Regions from separate parts of the Mesorhizobium sp. P2_E9 genome, predicted to be linked through region 1. Evidence: predicted binding sites of a transcription regulator. Region 1 holds the regulator's gene; each other region holds the start of a gene.
The links. The regulator PhoB, encoded in region 1, activates phosphate uptake and scavenging genes when phosphate is short. The targets are predictions, from matches to a motif close to TGTCATNNANCTGTCAT.
Positions count from the first base shown of each region.

Region 2: a site for PhoB is predicted at 2,312-2,328, ahead of AC1D05_RS13530 (ceramide glucosyltransferase). Genes of this name have one in related genera too.
Region 3: a site for PhoB is predicted at 1,766-1,782, ahead of phnC (phosphonate ABC transporter ATP-binding protein). Genes of this name have one in related genera too.
Region 4: a site for PhoB is predicted at 2,410-2,426, ahead of AC1D05_RS23460 (acid phosphatase). Genes of this name have one in related genera too.

Region 1 is NZ_JBFUET010000005.1:299,983-304,180, forward strand. It holds gene AC1D05_RS11705 (ROK family protein) at 62-1,306, shown strand; gene phoB (phosphate regulon transcriptional regulator PhoB) at 1,319-2,008, opposite strand; gene phoU (phosphate signaling complex protein PhoU) at 2,028-2,735, opposite strand; gene pstB (phosphate ABC transporter ATP-binding protein PstB) at 2,761-3,564, opposite strand; gene pstA (phosphate ABC transporter permease PstA) at 3,561-4,198, opposite strand, start outside.
Region 2 is NZ_JBFUET010000006.1:336,168-340,365, reverse strand. It holds gene AC1D05_RS13535 (O-succinylhomoserine sulfhydrylase) at 1-1,043, shown strand, start outside; gene AC1D05_RS13530 (ceramide glucosyltransferase) at 1,059-2,210, opposite strand; gene apaG (Co2+/Mg2+ efflux protein ApaG) at 2,432-2,824, shown strand; gene AC1D05_RS13520 (Hsp33 family molecular chaperone) at 2,911-3,942, opposite strand; gene argF (ornithine carbamoyltransferase) at 4,089-4,198, opposite strand, start outside.
Region 3 is NZ_JBFUET010000021.1:119,372-123,569, reverse strand. It holds gene AC1D05_RS30860 (DapH/DapD/GlmU-related protein) at 1-536, shown strand, start outside; gene AC1D05_RS30855 (DUF1868 domain-containing protein) at 1,020-1,730, shown strand; gene phnC (phosphonate ABC transporter ATP-binding protein) at 1,863-2,720, shown strand; gene phnD (phosphonate ABC transporter substrate-binding protein) at 2,823-3,731, shown strand; gene phnE (phosphonate ABC transporter, permease protein PhnE) at 3,891-4,198, shown strand, end outside.
Region 4 is NZ_JBFUET010000013.1:118,866-123,063, forward strand. It holds gene AC1D05_RS23450 (adenine phosphoribosyltransferase) at 1-164, opposite strand, end outside; gene AC1D05_RS23455 (alpha-hydroxy acid oxidase) at 349-1,494, opposite strand; gene AC1D05_RS23460 (acid phosphatase) at 1,670-2,365, opposite strand; gene AC1D05_RS23465 (cytochrome c1) at 2,497-3,363, opposite strand; gene AC1D05_RS23470 (cytochrome b) at 3,391-4,198, opposite strand, start outside.

The sequences.
Region 1 (4,198 bases):
TGTCGTCGGCAGCGTTCGAGGGGCCGGAGGAACCGCGGCGACCGGGAGGATGTGGGAAAACATGTCGGTCGGAATCCGCCACGACGATCTGCGCCGGCGCAACCGCGCCATGGTGATTGCGGCCGTGCGCCGGGCCGGTCGGCCCTCGCGCACCGAGATTGCCGCGACCACCGGCCTCAGCCACTCGACCATATCGGCGATCTCTTCCGACCTGATCGGCGAAGGCATCCTGGCCGAAGGCAAGCCGAGCGAGGCCGGCGCGCTCAAGCGCGGCCGGCCGCAGGTCGGCCTCGGCCTCAATCCGGAGGCCGCGGCTGTCATGACCGTGGTGCTGTCGCTGAATTTCCTCTCCGTCGCCGTCATCGACTATGCCGGCCAGGTCGTATCGGAGGAACAGCGCCGGCTGGACACGCTGACCATGTCGCGCGAGGCGCTGATCGGCGAATGCGTCGCCATCGTGCGGCGGCGCCTCGATGATCCCGATATCGACGTGCGCAGCGTCGCCCGCATCGCGCTGGCGATCCAGGGCATCACCGACACCGAGGCCCGGGCGATGCTCTGGTCTCCGATCACGCCGCAGACCAACATCGCCTTCGCCGACATACTCGAGGCCGAGTTCGGTATCCCCGCCACCATGGAAAACGACTGCAACATGATGGCGGTGGCGCTGCGCTGGCGCGATCCCGAGCGCTACCGCGACGACTTCATCGCCATCCTTCTGTCGCACGGCATCGGCATGGGCCTGGTGCTGAAGGGCGAGCTGTTCACGGGCACCCATTCCTCGGGCGGCGAGTTCGGTCACATGATCCATCGGCCCGGCGGCGCGCTTTGCCGTTGCGGACGCCGCGGCTGCGTCGAGGCCTATGCCGGCAACTATGCCATCTGGCGCAACGCCAGGCAGCTCAGTGAGGACACCGAGCCAGTGGCCGATGTCAGCGACGCGCAGATGCGGGCGCTGGCCGCGACGGCACGCGAACGCGACGGGCCTGAGCGCGAAGCCTACCGCAAGGCCGGCGAGGCACTGGGTTATGGGCTCGGCAGCCTGTTCGCGCTGATCGATCCCGCGCCCGTCGCCATGGTCGGCGTCAGTGCCGCCGCCTTCGACCTGATCGAGCCGGCACTGCGCGAAGCGATCGCGCAGACCGCCGGCGGTCAGCACTCGAAATCGATTTCCTTCGACACCGAGCCGAACGAACTGCCTCTGATCCGCGAAGGCTGCGCCATGCGCGCGCTGACCTTCGTCGACCAGGAGATTTTCGCACCGGGCGTGCAGGCGAGAGCTGGCACCGGAAAGAACGTTGCCTGAATCAGGTCCCGCTCAATCTTCCCTGATCGCGTAGCCCGCCCCGCGAATGGTGCGGATGACGTCCGGCATACGGCCATTGTTGACCGCCTTCCGCAACCGGCCGACGTGCACGTCCACCGTGCGCTCGTCGATGTAGATCGTCTCGCCCCAGACATTGTCGAGCAACTGGCTGCGCGAGAACACGCGGCCGGGATGACGCATCATGAATTCGAGCAGGCGGAACTCGGTCGGCCCGAGCCGGATCTCGCTCTTCTTGCGATAGACCCGGTGCGATTCACGGTCGAGCACGATGTCGCCGACCTTGAGCACACTGGACAGAACTTCCGGCTTGGCGCGGCGCAGCAGCGCCTTGACGCGAGCCATGAATTCCGGCGTCGAGAACGGCTTGACCAGATAGTCGTCGGCACCGGTCGAGAGCCCACGTACGCGGTCGCTTTCTTCGCCCCGCGCGGTCAGCATGATGATCGGCAGCCGCTCGGTCTCGGGCCGCATCCGCAGGCGGCGACAGAGTTCGATGCCGGACACCGCCGGCACCATCCAGTCGAGCACCAGAAGGTCGGGCACGTTCTCCTGCAGGCGGATCTCAGCCTCGTCGCCGCGCGGCACCACCTCCACCTGGTAGCCTTCGGATTCAAGATTGTAACGGAGCAGCACCCCCAGCGGCTCCTCATCCTCCACCACCATAATGCGTGGCGCGATCATCGATTGGTCACCTCTTGCGTCAGGCCGCTGGCGCCGACATCGCCGTTTCATCCTGCTTGGGACGATTGGCGGGCAACTGCGTGCCGGTCAGGACATAGTAGGCGTTTTCGGCGATGTTGGTCACGTGGTCGCCGATGCGTTCGAGATTCTTGGCGCAGAACAACAGATGCGTGCACGCCGTGATGTTGCGCGGATCCTCCATCATGTAGGTCAGCAGTTCGCGAAAGACGGAGGTGTATTTGACGTCGATGCGTTCGTCGTCGGCGCGCAGCTTCGCCAGGGCAGCGGCATCGCGCGCCGCATACTCCTCGATCACGCCCTGCACCTGGATCAGCACCAGCTGTGCCATGGCGTCGATGGAATGCGACAGGTCGCGCGGCGTGGCGCTGAGACCGACGGTGCCGACACGCTTGGCTATGTTCTTGGCAAGGTCGCCAATGCGCTCGAGGTCGCCGGCCATGCGGATCGAGCCGACGACATGGCGCAGATCGTCGGCCATCGGCTGGCGCTTGGCGATCAGCGTGATGGCGCGGTCGTCGAGTTCGCGCTGGCGCGCATCCATGATGGCATCGTCGGAGACCACACGCTGTGCCAGCGCGTTGTCGGAATTCAGCAGCGCCTTGGTGGCGCCGCCGACCATCGAGCCGGCGAGGTCGCCCATATCGCTGATCAGCCTGCTGATCTGTCCGAGATCCTCGTCGAAGGCTGCGACTGTGTGTTCGGCCATGATCCTGGTCCTCGTATGCGTGCGATCAGCCGAAGCGGCCGGTGATGTAGTCTTGCGTGCGCTTCTCGCGAGGCGACGTAAAGATCTTCTCGGTTTTGTCGAACTCGACCAGTTCGCCCAGATACATGAAGGCGGTCTGCTTCGAGACGCGCGCCGCCTGCTGCATGTTGTGGGTGACGATGACGATCGTGTAGTCGGCCTGCAACTCGTCGATCAGTTCCTCGATCTTGGCGGTCGACAGCGGGTCAAGCGCCGAGGCCGGCTCGTCGAGCAGGATGACTTCCGGCTTCACCGCCACCGTGCGGGCGATGCACAGCCGCTGCTGCTGGCCGCCTGACAGGCTGAGGCCGCTGGCATTGAGCTTGTCCTTGACCTCGTTCCACAGGGCTGCGCGCTTCAGCGCCTGCTCGACGCGGCCGTCCATCTCGGCCCTGCTGATCTTCTCATAGAGCCTGACGCCGAAGGCGATGTTCTCATAGATCGACATCGGGAACGGCGTCGGCTTCTGGAACACCATGCCGATCTTGGTGCGCAGCAGGTTGAGATCCTGCGAACGGTCGAGAACGTTCTGACCGTCGAGCAGCACCTGGCCCTCGGCGGTCTGCTTGGGATAGAGCTCGTAGATGCGGTTGAAGACGCGCAGCAGCGTCGACTTTCCGCAGCCCGACGGCCCGATGAAGGCGGTGACGCTGCGCTCGGGCAGCGACAGCGTGATATCCTTCAGCGCCTTCGACTGGCCGTAGTAGAAGTTGAGGTTCTTGACCTCGATCTTTACCTTGGCGGCCGCCTCGGCGGCGATCGTCATGTCTGGAGACAACATCTGGCTCATTTGTCCTCTCTGCGTCCGGTCAGGCTGCGCGCAACGATGCTTAGAGCGAGAACCGTCAATGTGATGATGAGTGCGCCAGTCCAGGCCAGCTGCTGCCATTCCTCGTAAGGGCTGAGAGCGAACTGGAAGATGGTCACAGGCAGGCTGGCCATCGGCGCGTTGAGATTGCTCGACCAGAACTGGTTGTTCAGCGCCGTGAAAAGAAGCGGTGCCGTCTCGCCGGAGATGCGGGCGATGGCCAGCAATATGCCGGTGACAATGCCGGACATCGCGGCGCGGTAGGCAACCGACTTGATGACCACCCAGCGCGGCGCACCGATCGCGGTGCCGGCTTCGCGCAACGCGTTGGGCACCAGGTTCAGCATGTCTTCGGTGGTGCGCACGACGACCGGGATGACCAGGATGGCAAGCGCGACGGCGCCGGCGATCGCCGAGAAATGCCCCATCGGCCGCACCATCAGCTCATAGACGAACAGGCCGATGATGATCGACGGCGCCGACAGAAGGATGTCGTTGATGAAGCGCACCACGGTGGTGAGCTTCGAGAAGCGGCCGTATTCAGCCATGTAGGTGCCGGCCAGCACACCGATCGGCGTGCCGACGATGATGCCGATGATGGTCATCACGATGCTGC
Region 2 (4,198 bases), on a different contig from region 1:
AGGGCGAGGAGCCGGGCTTCATCTATTCGCGCTACGCCAACCCGACCGTCGACATGTTCGAAAAGCGCATGTGCGCGCTCGAAGGCGCCGAGGACGCGCGCGCCACGGCATCCGGCATGGCCGCGGTGACGGCGGCCATGCTGTGCAGCGTCAAGGCCGGCGATCATATCGTGGCGGCGCGCGCGCTGTTCGGCTCCTGCCGCTGGGTGGTCGAGACGCTGGCGCCCCGCTACGGCATCGAGGCGACGCTGGTCGACGGCACCGACATCGCCAACTGGGAAAAGGCGGTGAGGCCGAACACCAAGCTGTTCTTCCTGGAAAGCCCGACCAACCCGACGCTGGAAGTGGTCGATATCGCCGCCGTCGCTTCGCTTGCCAACTCGATCGGCGCACGGCTTGTCGTCGACAATGTCTTCGCCACGCCGCTGCAGCAGAAGCCGCTGCAGCTCGGTGCCCACATCGTCGTCTATTCGGCGACCAAACACATCGACGGCCAGGGCCGTTGTCTCGGCGGCGTCATCCTGTCGGACAAGAAGTGGATCGACGAGAATTTGCACGACTATTTCCGCCACACCGGCCCCAGCCTGTCGCCGTTCAATGCCTGGACGCTGCTGAAGGGCCTGGAGACGCTGCCGCTGCGCGTGCGCCAGCAGACGGAAAGCGCCGGCAAGATCGCCGACTTCCTCGCCGAACAGCCGCAGATCGCCCGCATCATCTATCCCGGCCGCGCCGACCACCCGCAGGCCGATATCGTCAAGAAGCAGATGTCGGGCGGCTCGACGCTGATCTGCCTCGACGTCAAGGGCGGCAAGCAGGCGGCCTTCGCCCTGCAGAACGCGCTCGACATCGTGCTGATCTCGAACAATCTCGGCGATGCCAAGAGCCTGATCACCCATCCGGCAACGACGACGCATAAGAATTTGAGCGACGAGGCCCGCGCCGAACTCGGCATCGGACCTGGCACGCTCAGGCTGTCGGTCGGTCTGGAGGATACCGACGATCTTCTGGAAGACATTGCCCAGGCGCTGAAGGCCACGAAATAGCGAGCCTCGGCGGGATCAGGCGCGCGACGGCGTCTCTTCCAGTTCGGCGGCCTTGGTACCGATGATCATGGCGTTGCCGCGCCAGTCGACGGCGCCGCCGAGCCAGCCGCGTGCCCACATCGCTGGAAGCATCAAGTCCCGCGCAATCATCGCCGCGACTGTTCGCGGCGACAGGTGCCAGCCCTTGGACCAGGCCAGGGCGCATTCCGGAAGGTAGAAGGCCGCCAGCACGGCGATGGCCGTAAGCGGCAGGCTGAAGCCGGCACTTGCCGCCGCAACCAGTGCAAGCAGCAGCGGCACCACCGCGCCGGTCAGGATTTCGGGCGCGAAGAACAACGGGAAGGTGACGCGGCGCAGACGCGCCCAGCGGGCCTGGCGCGACCAGATCTCGCCAAGCCTGCGCCGGCCGAGCGGCTGCTCGAAGGGTGCCGCGACGAGATTGACGCGCAGGCCAAGGCTGTTCACCAGCTTGGTCGCGGCGGCGTCCTCGGCGATTTCGGCGGCCAGAGCGCGGATGCCGCCATTGGCATCCAGCATCGGCTTGTTCCACAGCATGCTCTTGCCCTGGGCAAAGCCGAGGCCAAGCGCCTCGCCGGCATACTGCCAGCGGGCCTGCAGCGTGTTGAGGAAGGCGCATTCGACCTCGGCCCAGAAGCCATCCGGCCGCGAACCGATCGGCGTCGAGCAGACAAGGCCGGTATCCGTCCGCCACGCCGCCATCAGATGCTGGATGTAGTCCCTCGGCATCAGCACGTTGGAGTCGGCCAGGACGACCCAGTTGTGCCGCGCGGCTTCCCAGCCCTTGACGCAATTGTTGAGCTTGGGATTGGAACTGACGCGGTCGTCACCGATCAACAGCCGGGCGGGCACTTTTGGAAAGCGGCCGATGGCGGCACGGATCAGCCTGACCACCGGATCGTCGGCATGGGCGACACAGAAGATCAACTCGTAGCGCGGCCAGTCGAGCGAGAAGGCGCGCTCCAGCGTCTCCTGCGTGAACGGCTCGACACCGCGCGACGGTACGATAATCGACACCGGCGGCGATTTGCCGGCTGGCCGTGCGATCGTGGTGCGCCGTTTCAGCTGTGAAGCGGCGAGCAGGATGCTGGCAGCGTTTGACAGGATAAGAGCAGTCGAAAGCGAGGCGGCTATGAGAGTGAGTTCCATCGAGATCTGGTCACTCCAGAAGAGACGGCCCGCAACGTGGCCGTTTTCAACAGTTCGACAGAGCGCCGAGTCGCCCGGTGCGTGCACACCACCATTGTCGTGTGTCACTTAAATGACATTCTTTGCCGGCACCTGCGTTTCAAAGTCAGGCGCGACAAGACGCGCACGTTGACCTGCTCGCCGGGAGCGCCGAAAGGTATCGGATTGTTTTGGAGCCGCTTATGTACCGCGCCGTCACGCGCAACATCGAAGTGCAAGTCAGGCCGTTCTACCTCGAGGACCGCTCTGATCCTTCCGAGAACCGCTATGTCTGGGGCTATCAGATAACGATCGACAACCAGTCGGACGAATTCGTGCAGCTTCTGTCGCGTTATTGGCACATCACCGACGGTGCCGGCCGGGTCGAGGAAGTGCGCGGCCCCGGCGTCGTCGGCGACCAGCCCGAACTCAATCCTGGCGACAGCTATCAATACACGTCCGGCTGTCCGCTCTCGACCCCGTCAGGGATCATGGTCGGGCGCTACACGATGCGCAACAAGCGGGGCGAGACTTTTGATATCGCCATCCCGGCGTTTTCGCTGGACCTGCCGGGGACGAGGCGGACGGTGAACTGAACGGGCAGTAATCGCGGAAAGTTCGTGCTGCCCCTCATCCGCCCTTCGGGCACCTTCTCCCCGTGAACGGGGAGAAGGAAGCTTTGTCATTGCGCCGCGAATTCCGCCGGGTCGAAGTCGTACTGCGTCGAGCAGAATTCGCAGGCGACATGGATGCCGCCATCCTCGGTGCTGTCCTTGATCTCCTGCGCGGAAAAACCCTCGAGGATACCGCGGATCTTGTCGCGCGAGCATGAGCACTGGTCGGCGACAGGAACGCCACCGAAGACGCGCACGCCATGCTCATGGAACAGGCGATAGAGCAGCCGTTCGGCGCCGATCGTCGGATCGATCAGTTCGGTCGGCTCGATGGTGCCGAGCAACGCCAGCAACTCCTGCCAAGAATTGTCGGCCGGATCGTGGATCTCCTCGCGCGGATCGCCATCGCCGCCGGGCAGGTCCGGAATGCGCATGCGCTCAGGCGACTGTGGCAGGAACTGCGCCAGGATGCCACCGGCGCGCCACTGTTCGCGCGCGCCGCCAGGACCCGGCGTCAACAGCTTGGCAACCGAGAGCCGGATATCGGTCGGGATCTGTTCCGACTGGCGGAAATAGGTGCGCGCCGCGTCCTCCAGCGTTTCGCCGTCGAGCTGGACGATGCCCTGATAGCGTTGCGTATGGGCGCCCTGGTCGATGGTCAGCGCCAGCACGCCGCTGCCGAGCAGTGTCTGCTGGGACGTTTCGCCCGCCGCGACCAAAGCCTCCAGCCGGTCGGCGTCAAAGCGCGCATAAGCGCGCAATGCCGAGGGCGTGGAGAAATCCGCCACCAGCATGTCGACCGGCCCGTCGGTGCGGGTCTGTAGGATGAACTTGCCCTCGAATTTGAGCGAGGTGCCGAGCAGCACCGTCAGCACGCAGGCTTCCGCCAGCAGGCGGGCAACCGGCTCGGGATAGTCGTGGCGGCTGAGGATGGCGTCGAGCATCGGCCCGAGCTGCACGGTGCGACCGCGCACGTCGAGCGGGCCGACCTCGAACGGCACGACATGATCGTCGCCGGCATAGCCGAACTCGCCGAGTTTGGGGTGATGTTCAGTCACTTGATGCGTTTCCAACATGACAAAGCTCCAGGGCGCGGCCATGCGACCCGGAGAGGCACATGCGTCCAAACGCGCTTGATTTGCGTGATGCGGCGCAGATAGGCATCGCGCCCCCGCAGATCAAGCGCCCAGACACTTCAAGCGCCCAGACATCTCAAGTACCAAGACATCTCAAGCCCCAAGACATCTCAAGCACCAAGACACCAGGCAAGCACCGCCTTCTGGGCGTGGAGCCGGTTCTCGGCCTCGTCGAAGACCACCGAATGCGGGCCGTCGATGACTTCGTCCGTCACTTCCT
Region 3 (4,198 bases), on a different contig from region 1:
AGATTGCCGACCGCAGCCGGGTTTCGGAAAGCGAACTCGGCGACTATTCCTACATGATGCAGGACTGCGCCGTCTGGTGCGCGACGATCGGCAAATTTGCCAACATCGCGGCAAGCGTGCGCCTCAACGCCACCAATCACCCGACCTGGCGGCCGACGCTGCACCACTTCACCTACCGCGCCTCGGACTATTGGGACGACGCCGAGCACGAGAGTGAATTCTTCGCTGAGCGTCGCGCCAAGCGCGTCACCATCGGCCACGACACCTGGCTCGGCCACGGCTCGACCGTCCTGCCCGGCGTCACCGTCGGCGATGGCGCGGCTGTCGGCGCCGGCGCGGTGGTCTCGAAGGACGTCCCGCCCTACACCATTGTCGCCGGCGTGCCGGCCAAGCCGATCCGCGAGCGCTTCGACCGCCGCACCGCCGAGCGCTACCAGGCACTCGCCTGGTGGGACTGGGACCACGCCAGGCTGCGCGCCTCACTCGACGATTTCCGTGACCTGTCGGCGGAGGCGTTTCTGGAGAAGTATGGTTGACGCGAATGGTGTTTTCGTCGAACTAATAATCAGCCAACCAATGCGATGGAGCATATGTGACCTTTATTGTCGTAATCCCTCTTTTCATTGGACTGGGGTTGGTCGCGTTGGGGATTTTGGCGATTAAGCTTGGAGTTAAGCGTTGGAGGCAATCTGACGTTGGCTCTTCAGTAACGTTGATGATATTGGGTTGTGTTTTGCTCACGGCGGCGATAGCCCCGCTCTATATGTTGTGGATCCTTGCGCAACTTACAGGTAAGCCAGGCTGACAAAGTAATACAAGCAAAGCAAGATAATTCGGAGAGCGAGGGTAGACCGGCATCTTTACATTGCTATAGGTGGGCGCCATGCGTTTTATTGACCAGTATCGCTTGCTTTGGTATGCCTTGTTCGCGGCTCGCTATATGCTTTTGAAACATTCGACAATTTCATATCCCTGACACAGGACTCGGACAGGACGCCATCTCCCCCAAGGAGATCGCCATGCTCGAAACCGTGAAACCCTCGCTCGCCGGATTCTTTGCCGGCTCCAACCCGGCTCCGCCGGCGCATCTTGGCACGCGTTACGACACGTCAGGCAATTTCCTGACCGAGCCCGGCAACACCGTCGTCAGTCATCTCGTCAGCGGTTCGCCGTCCGAGGCAGTCATGCTTGTGGTGCGCGACAAGATGCTGGCGATGCCCGACGCCGACCGACTCGCCTTCACGCCCGTTTCCAGCCTGCACATGACGCTGTTCCAGGGCATCATCGAGTACCGCCGCCGCTTGCCCTACTGGCCGCAGGACGTGCCGCTCGACACCAGCATCGACGCCATGACCCGGCTTTATCTGGAACGCTTGAAAGGCTTCGAAGGCTTCGGTCCCTTCAACATCAAGGTGGTCGAAATCGTGCCGACCGGCCTCACCGTTGCCGGTGCGACGGACAACGACGTGCGCATCATGCGTCAATGGCGCGATGCGCTGGCGGTGCCGTTCGGGTACCGGCACCCCGATCACGACACGTATGTCTTCCACATCACCTTCGCTTACCAGATCCAGCGCCTGGCAGATGCCAGAGCCGCTGCGTGGCAGACGCTGTTCGATGAGGGCCTGGCACTTTTCGCACGGCAGGCACCGGTGATCGAGATCAAGGCCCCCGCCTTCTGCGCCTTCCGCGACATGAAGCATTTCGAGGAATTGCTGGTGCTTGGCTGACCGTCGGCAAGACACCAGTCGTCGCGCCTGTGGAGCGTAACAAAACTGACATGCTGGCGACATGGCAGGTTCATGTGGCTGCGTTAGGCGAGAGCCTGACGATCAATAAGGCCCGGACTGGAGCCCAGCCCCATGTCAGCAAGCTCTGCCACGCTCGAAATCCGCGGTGTCAGCCGACGATTTGGCAAAAACACCGCCGTCAGCGATGTCAACATCTCGATCCCGCAGGGTCAGATGGTCGGTGTCATTGGTCGTTCGGGCGCCGGCAAATCGACCCTTCTTCGCATGATCAACCGTCTTGTCGACCCCAGCCAGGGGTCGATTTTTTTTGACAGCGCCGAGGTCTCCCAGCTGCGCGGCTCGCCGCTGCGGCGTTGGCAGCGCGACTGCGCCATGATCTTCCAGCAGTTCAACCTGGTGCCGCGCCTCGACGTGCTGACCAACGTGCTGCTCGGCAAGTTGAACCACCGTTCGACCCTGTCCAACCTTCTCGGCATGTTTTCGCGCGCCGAATGCGCCGAGGCAGTCGCCGCGCTCGAGCGGCTCGATATTGCCCGCACCGCGCTTCAGCCCGCCGGTACGCTGTCCGGCGGACAACAGCAGCGCGTCGCCATCGCCCGCGCCCTGATGCAGCAGCCCAAGGTGATCCTCGCCGACGAGCCGATCGCCTCGCTCGACCCGCTCAACGCCAAGGTGGTGATGGATTCGCTGCAGGACATCAATCTGCGCGAAGGCATCACCGTCGTCACCAACCTGCATACGCTCGATACCGCGCGCACCTATTGCAGCCGCATCATCGGCATGGCCGCCGGCAAGGTTGTCTTCGACGGCCCGCCCGAAGAGCTCAACCGCGAGGCCGTGCGTCTCGTCTATGGCGCCGACAGCAATGGCGGCGAAATCGCCGAGGCCATCACCTCGACCAGCGTTGCCTTCAAGCAAAAGATTGCAGCATCCGCCGGACCGCTCGAGCCTGCATTCCCAGGTTACTGAGTTCAAGAAAGGGCGGCTCGGATCGTCCGCCCGCGTCAAGGGCACCTGTCAAAATCGATAACGCTGCCGGCGCGGGGCCGGAACCTACAGGAGAGATATCAAATGTTCAGGAAGATGGTTCTCAGCGCCGTTTCGGTGCTCGCCATGGCAACCAGCATGGCCCACGCCGCCGATCTGAAGGAATTCCGCGTCGGCATTCTGGGCGGTGAAAACGAGACCGACCGGCTGCGCAACTACCAGTGCCTTGCCGACCATCTGAAGACCGAATTCGGCTTCGAGAAGGTCTCGCTGTTCCCCGCCGCCGACTATGACGGCGTCATCCAGGGCCTGCTCGGCGGCACGCTCGACTTCGCAGAGCTCGGCGCGTCCGGCTATGCCAGCGTCTATCTCAAGGATCCGAAGGCGGTGACCCCGATCCTCACGACCAAACAGACCGACGGTTCCACCGGTTACTATTCGATCGGCCTGGCGCTGAAGACCTCGGGCATCACCGACATCAAGTCGGCCAAGGGCAAGAAGCTCGGCTACGCCGATCCGGATTCGACCTCCGGCTACCTGATCCCGCTGACGCAAATTCCGAAGGACACCGGCGCCTCCAACGAGACCTATTTCGCCTCGACCCAGTTCAACGGCGGCCATGAGAACAACATCCTGGCCGTGCGCGATGGCAAGGTAGACGTCGCGGTGGACGATTCCTCCGGCATCGGCGACTTCAAGAACGGCTACACCTCCGGCACCTTCCACAAGGAAGTCGCCAAGGGCGCCGTCGACTCCAACGACTTCGTCGAAGTCTGGCGTTCGGGCCAGATCCCGAACGGTCCGCTGGTCGTGCGCGCCGCGCTCGGCGACGAGATGACCGCCAAGCTCGCCGCCTTCTTCACCGATCTGCCGAAGAAGGACAAAGCTTGCTTCGAGGGCGTCGAAGGTGGCGATTTCACCGGCTACGTTCCGGTGAAGCCGGACTTCTACAACGTCATCGTCGAAGCCCGTAAGGCAGCCATCGGCGGCTAACGGCGAAATCGAAAAGGGCGGTGTTACTAAAGCGACGTGCGTTCATTTGGACGCACAAAGTACGCTTTAGCACTTAGGATTGCCGCATCGGACCTTCAGAAAATCGGGTTTCGATTTTCGGGCCGATGCGGCGGCACCGCCCTTTTTGCATCTCCGATCATGACCCTTTCCGTGACAGCCCCCTCTTTGACAGCCTCTTCCGGCGCCACCCACCAGATGGCCGATGCCTGGCGACGCCAGACGTCGCTGCGCCGGTTCTATACAGTGCTGGGTGTCGGCCTGCTGCTCGTCGCGATGTTCGCCAGCATGTGGTTCGCCGACGAGGCCAATGCCGGGCACTTCTTCGACCGGCTGCCGCATATTCTGGATTTCTTGAGTTGGCTCACCCCCAAGGACTGGAACGACGTCTGGCGGGCGCTATTCGACATTGCCTCGCCGCATGACACCGGCACGCAGGAATTCAACTT
Region 4 (4,198 bases), on a different contig from region 1:
ACCTTCTGCCCGGCATAGGGATGCACCAGCTCGTCGATGGCGCGGCGGAAGGCGCGCGCATTGCCGAGCAGCGTGGTGATGTCGCGAAACAGGATGCCGGGCTTCGGATAGTCCGGAATGGTGCGGATCGCGGCCAGCAGCGTGTCTTCGAGCGAAGGTTTCATGAGGCGGCTCCAGATGATCCAGCTGGCAAGTGCGAACGGCGCAGGGACCAAACCCGACGCGACCGACAACGGCTAGCGCGATGTGACGCCCGAGACAAGCGCATCCGGCAAAGGATTGGCCTGGCCGGCGCGGCTATCTTCCGCGCCGATGCTGTCTCGCCACGGCTTGCTCCTGCTCTGCTGGTTACCGGAAGCGCAGATTCTCGCGAGACAATTGTCCGATCGAACCGCAGCCCATCAGTCTCATGCCGCGTTCGATCTCGACCCGCATCTGTTCGAGCGCCCTTTCGACGCCCGGCTGGCCGGCCGCCGCCAGCGGGAACAGATAGTAACGGCCAATGCCGACCGCCTTGGCGCCGAGCGAGAGGGCCTTCAGCACATGTGTGCCGCGCTGCACGCCGCCATCCATGATGACGTCGATCCGGTCGCCGACGGCATCGACGATCTCGGCCAACTGGTCGAATGCCGCCCGCGAGCCGTCCAGCTGCCGGCCTGCATGGTTCGACAGCACAATGCCGCTGCAGCCGATATCGGCTGCGCGTTTGGCGTCCTCCACCGACATGATGCCCTTGAGGCAGAACGGCCCCGACCACTGCCCGACCATCTCGGCGACGTCGTCCCAATTCATCGACGGATCAAGCATTTCGGTGAAATAGCGGCTGATCGACATTGTGCCGCCGCCCATGTCGACATGCTCGTCGAGCTGCGGCAGCTTGAATCCTTCGTGCGTGAAATAGTTGATCGCCCAGGCCGGCTTGAGCGCGAACTGCGCCATCCCCGCCAGGTTGAGCTTGAAGGGGATGGCAAAGCCGGTGCGCTTGTCGCGCTCGCGGTTTCCTCCGGTGATGCTGTCGACGGTCAGCATCATCACCTCGACGCCAACTTGCTTCGCCCGCTGCATCATCGCCCGGTTGAGACCGCGATCCCGGTGGAAATAGAACTGATAGACCTGCGGACTGGCGCTGATCCTGCGCGCCTCCTCGAGGCTGACGGTGCCAAGCGAAGAGACACCGAACATGGTGCCGTATTTGGCCGCCGCTCTGGCGACCGCCCGCTCGCCCTGATGATGGAAAAGCCGCTGCAACGCGGTCGGCGAGCAGTAGACGGGCATCGCCAGCTTCTGCCCCATCACCGTCACCGACATGTCGATCTCGCTCACCCCGCGCAGCACGTTGGGAACAAGGTCGCAGGTCTCGAAGCTTTCGGTGTTGCGGCGACAGGTGACCTCGTCGTCGGCCGCTCCATCGATGTAGTCGAAGATCGGCCCCGGCAGCCTTTGCTGCGCCATGCGCCGGAAATCGGAATAGTTATGACAGTCGCTGAGCCGCATCGTCGTTTTCCAAGGCCAGGCGGGAGAAGCCATGCGTCGCCGTTTGATGCTTCGAATATCAATCGGATGCCGCCATGCCAACGGACTAATTTTTGAGCTCCGGCAGAACATGGCCGTGAACAGCAAAGAGGCGCCTGAGGCGCCCCTTTCGTCGAAGCCGACTTTTGACGAAGACTTACATGCCGAGGTCGGAACGAAGCTCGGCCTTGGCCACTTCGTATTCGGCCTTGAAGTCGTCCCGGTTGAGCAGGATCGCGGCAATGACGCTGCCGGAAATCTTGCCCATCTCGACGTCGGATGCATAGTGGATACCGCCGACCTCACGGTTGTGGGCGTATTCGGCCGCGCGCGCCATGATCTCGGCGCGCTTCTCCGGAACCATGTCGGCTAGGATGATGCCCATCATGGTGCCGACGGTGGCGTGGCCGGACGGCCAGGAGCCGGAGCTCGACAGCTTGACAGCCGGCTTGACAAGGTCGCTGAGCTGGTGCGGACGCGGGCGCTTCCAGACATCCTTGGCCGGATCGACGACAGCGCCTTCGGTCTCAACGACGCGATCGAAGAAGGCGCTGAACTTCGGCAGCTTATCCTTGTTGAAATTTGGCCCCATGACGTTGGCGAAGCGCCAGACATTCTCCTCCGCATCGGCAACAGCACTGGCCACCATCTCGGGCGTGCGCGTTACTTGCAGCGTCAGCACCTCGCCGAGTTCGGCCTTGGTCTGCGCCGAATCGTTCGCCGGCGGTGGCGGCAGAATCATCGTCAGGTCGATATCCTTGTTGGTGACGAAGGGTTTTGCGTCTTCGGCCTGGGCGGCCGAGCCGATGATCAGCAGCAGCAGACCAGCCGTCAGCGATGCGTATTTCTTCATGGGTGCGATCCTTTGGTGGCAATGACGCAGGATCACCATGGGCGATGACGGCCATGTGACGGGACCGCCTCCGAAACGCGAAAGGGCGCCTCGAGGCGCCCTTTCGTAGTCCTGTGTAGCTTTGGCGCGATTTAGTGCGCCACGCCTTCCCACACCTTGCGCTTGACGAGGTAGACCAGCGCACCGAACACAAGCAGGAAAAACAGCACGTTGATGCCGGTATGCTTGCGGGCTTCCATGTGCGGCTCGGCCGCCCACATCAGGAAGGCGGATATGTCGCGGGAATATTGGTCGACCGTCTGCGGTGCGCCGTCATCATAGGTCACCTGGCCGTCGGAGAGCGGCTTGGGCATTTTCAGCGACACGCCCGACATGAAGTACGGGTTGTAGTGTGTGCCTTCGGGGATGACCATGCCGGCAGGCGGCGTCTGGTCGTAGCCGGTCAGCAGCGAATGAATGTAGTCGGGGCCGCCGGCATCATACTGGGTGAAAATGTCGAAGACGAACTGCGGAAAGCCGCGCTCGACGCCGCGCGCCTTGGCCAGCAGCGACATGTCGGGAGGGGCCGCGCCGCCATTGGCGGCCGCGGCGGCCTCTACATTGGCGAACGGCGCCGGGAAATAGTCCGATGGCTTGCCGGGACGGTCGAACATCTCGCCGGCATCGTTGGGGCCGTCATGGATGGTGTAGGTCGCTGCCAAGGACTTGATCTGCGCATCCGAATAACCAAGCCCCGTTGGGCCCGCGAGTGTCCGGAACGCCACCAGATTCATCGAATGGCAGGCCGAGCAGACTTCCTTGTAGACCTTCAGGCCGCGCTGCAGCTGGCCCTTGTCATAGGTACCGATCGGACCTGTGAAGCTCCAGCTCATCTCCTTCGGTTCATTGATCGGGAAATGCGTCGGCGCTGCCGCATTGTGCGCCTCTTCGGCGGCGAAGGCCGCAGTGCCGGCGGCCACAAGGCCGATCAGCGCCAGCGAGGTGAGAATCTTCTTCATGCCAAATCCCCTTAGATTCTCTACCGCTCAGCCCTTGGTCTCTGGCGCGGCCGTGGCGCCCGCCGGATGCCCGCTGCCGCCCTTGTTCTTTTCGAGCACCGCCTCGGTGATCGAGTTCGGCAGCCTGCGCGGCGTCTCGATGAGGCCAAGCACCGGCAGCGCGATCAGGAAGAAGGCGAAATAGAACAGCGTCGCCGCTTGAGCGTAGCCAACGTAGTTGCCCGCAAACTCACCTATCAGGAGGGTCAACAGACCGCCGCCTTCCGCCGGCTGCGAGCCCAGCCAGCCAAGCAGGATGGCGTCGGCCACGAACAGCCAGAAGAACAGCTTGTACCAGGGCCGGTAGACCGCCGAGCGCACCTTGGAGGTGTCGAGCCACGGCACCAGGAACAGCATGACGATGGCGCCGAACATGCACAGCACGCCGCCGAGCTTGGAGTTGATCGGCCCGATGTTGAAGGTGATGGCGCGCAGGATCGCGTAGAACGGCAGGAAGTACCATTCCGGCACGATGTGGGCCGGCGTCTTCAGCGGGTTGGCGACGATGTAATTGTCGGGATGGCCGAGATAATTCGGCAGGAAGAAGATGAAATAGGCGAAGATGAACAGGAACACGATCATGCCGAACGCGTCCTTGATGGTCGCGTAGGGGGTGAAGGCGACGGTGTCGGTCTTCGACTTCACCTCGATGCCGGTCGGGTTCGACTGGCCGACGACATGCAGCGCCCAGACGTGCAGCACGACGACGCCAGCGATCATGAACGGCAGCAGATAGTGCAGCGCGAAGAAGCGGTTCAGCGTCGGGTCGTCGACGGAGAAGCCGCCGAGCAGCAGC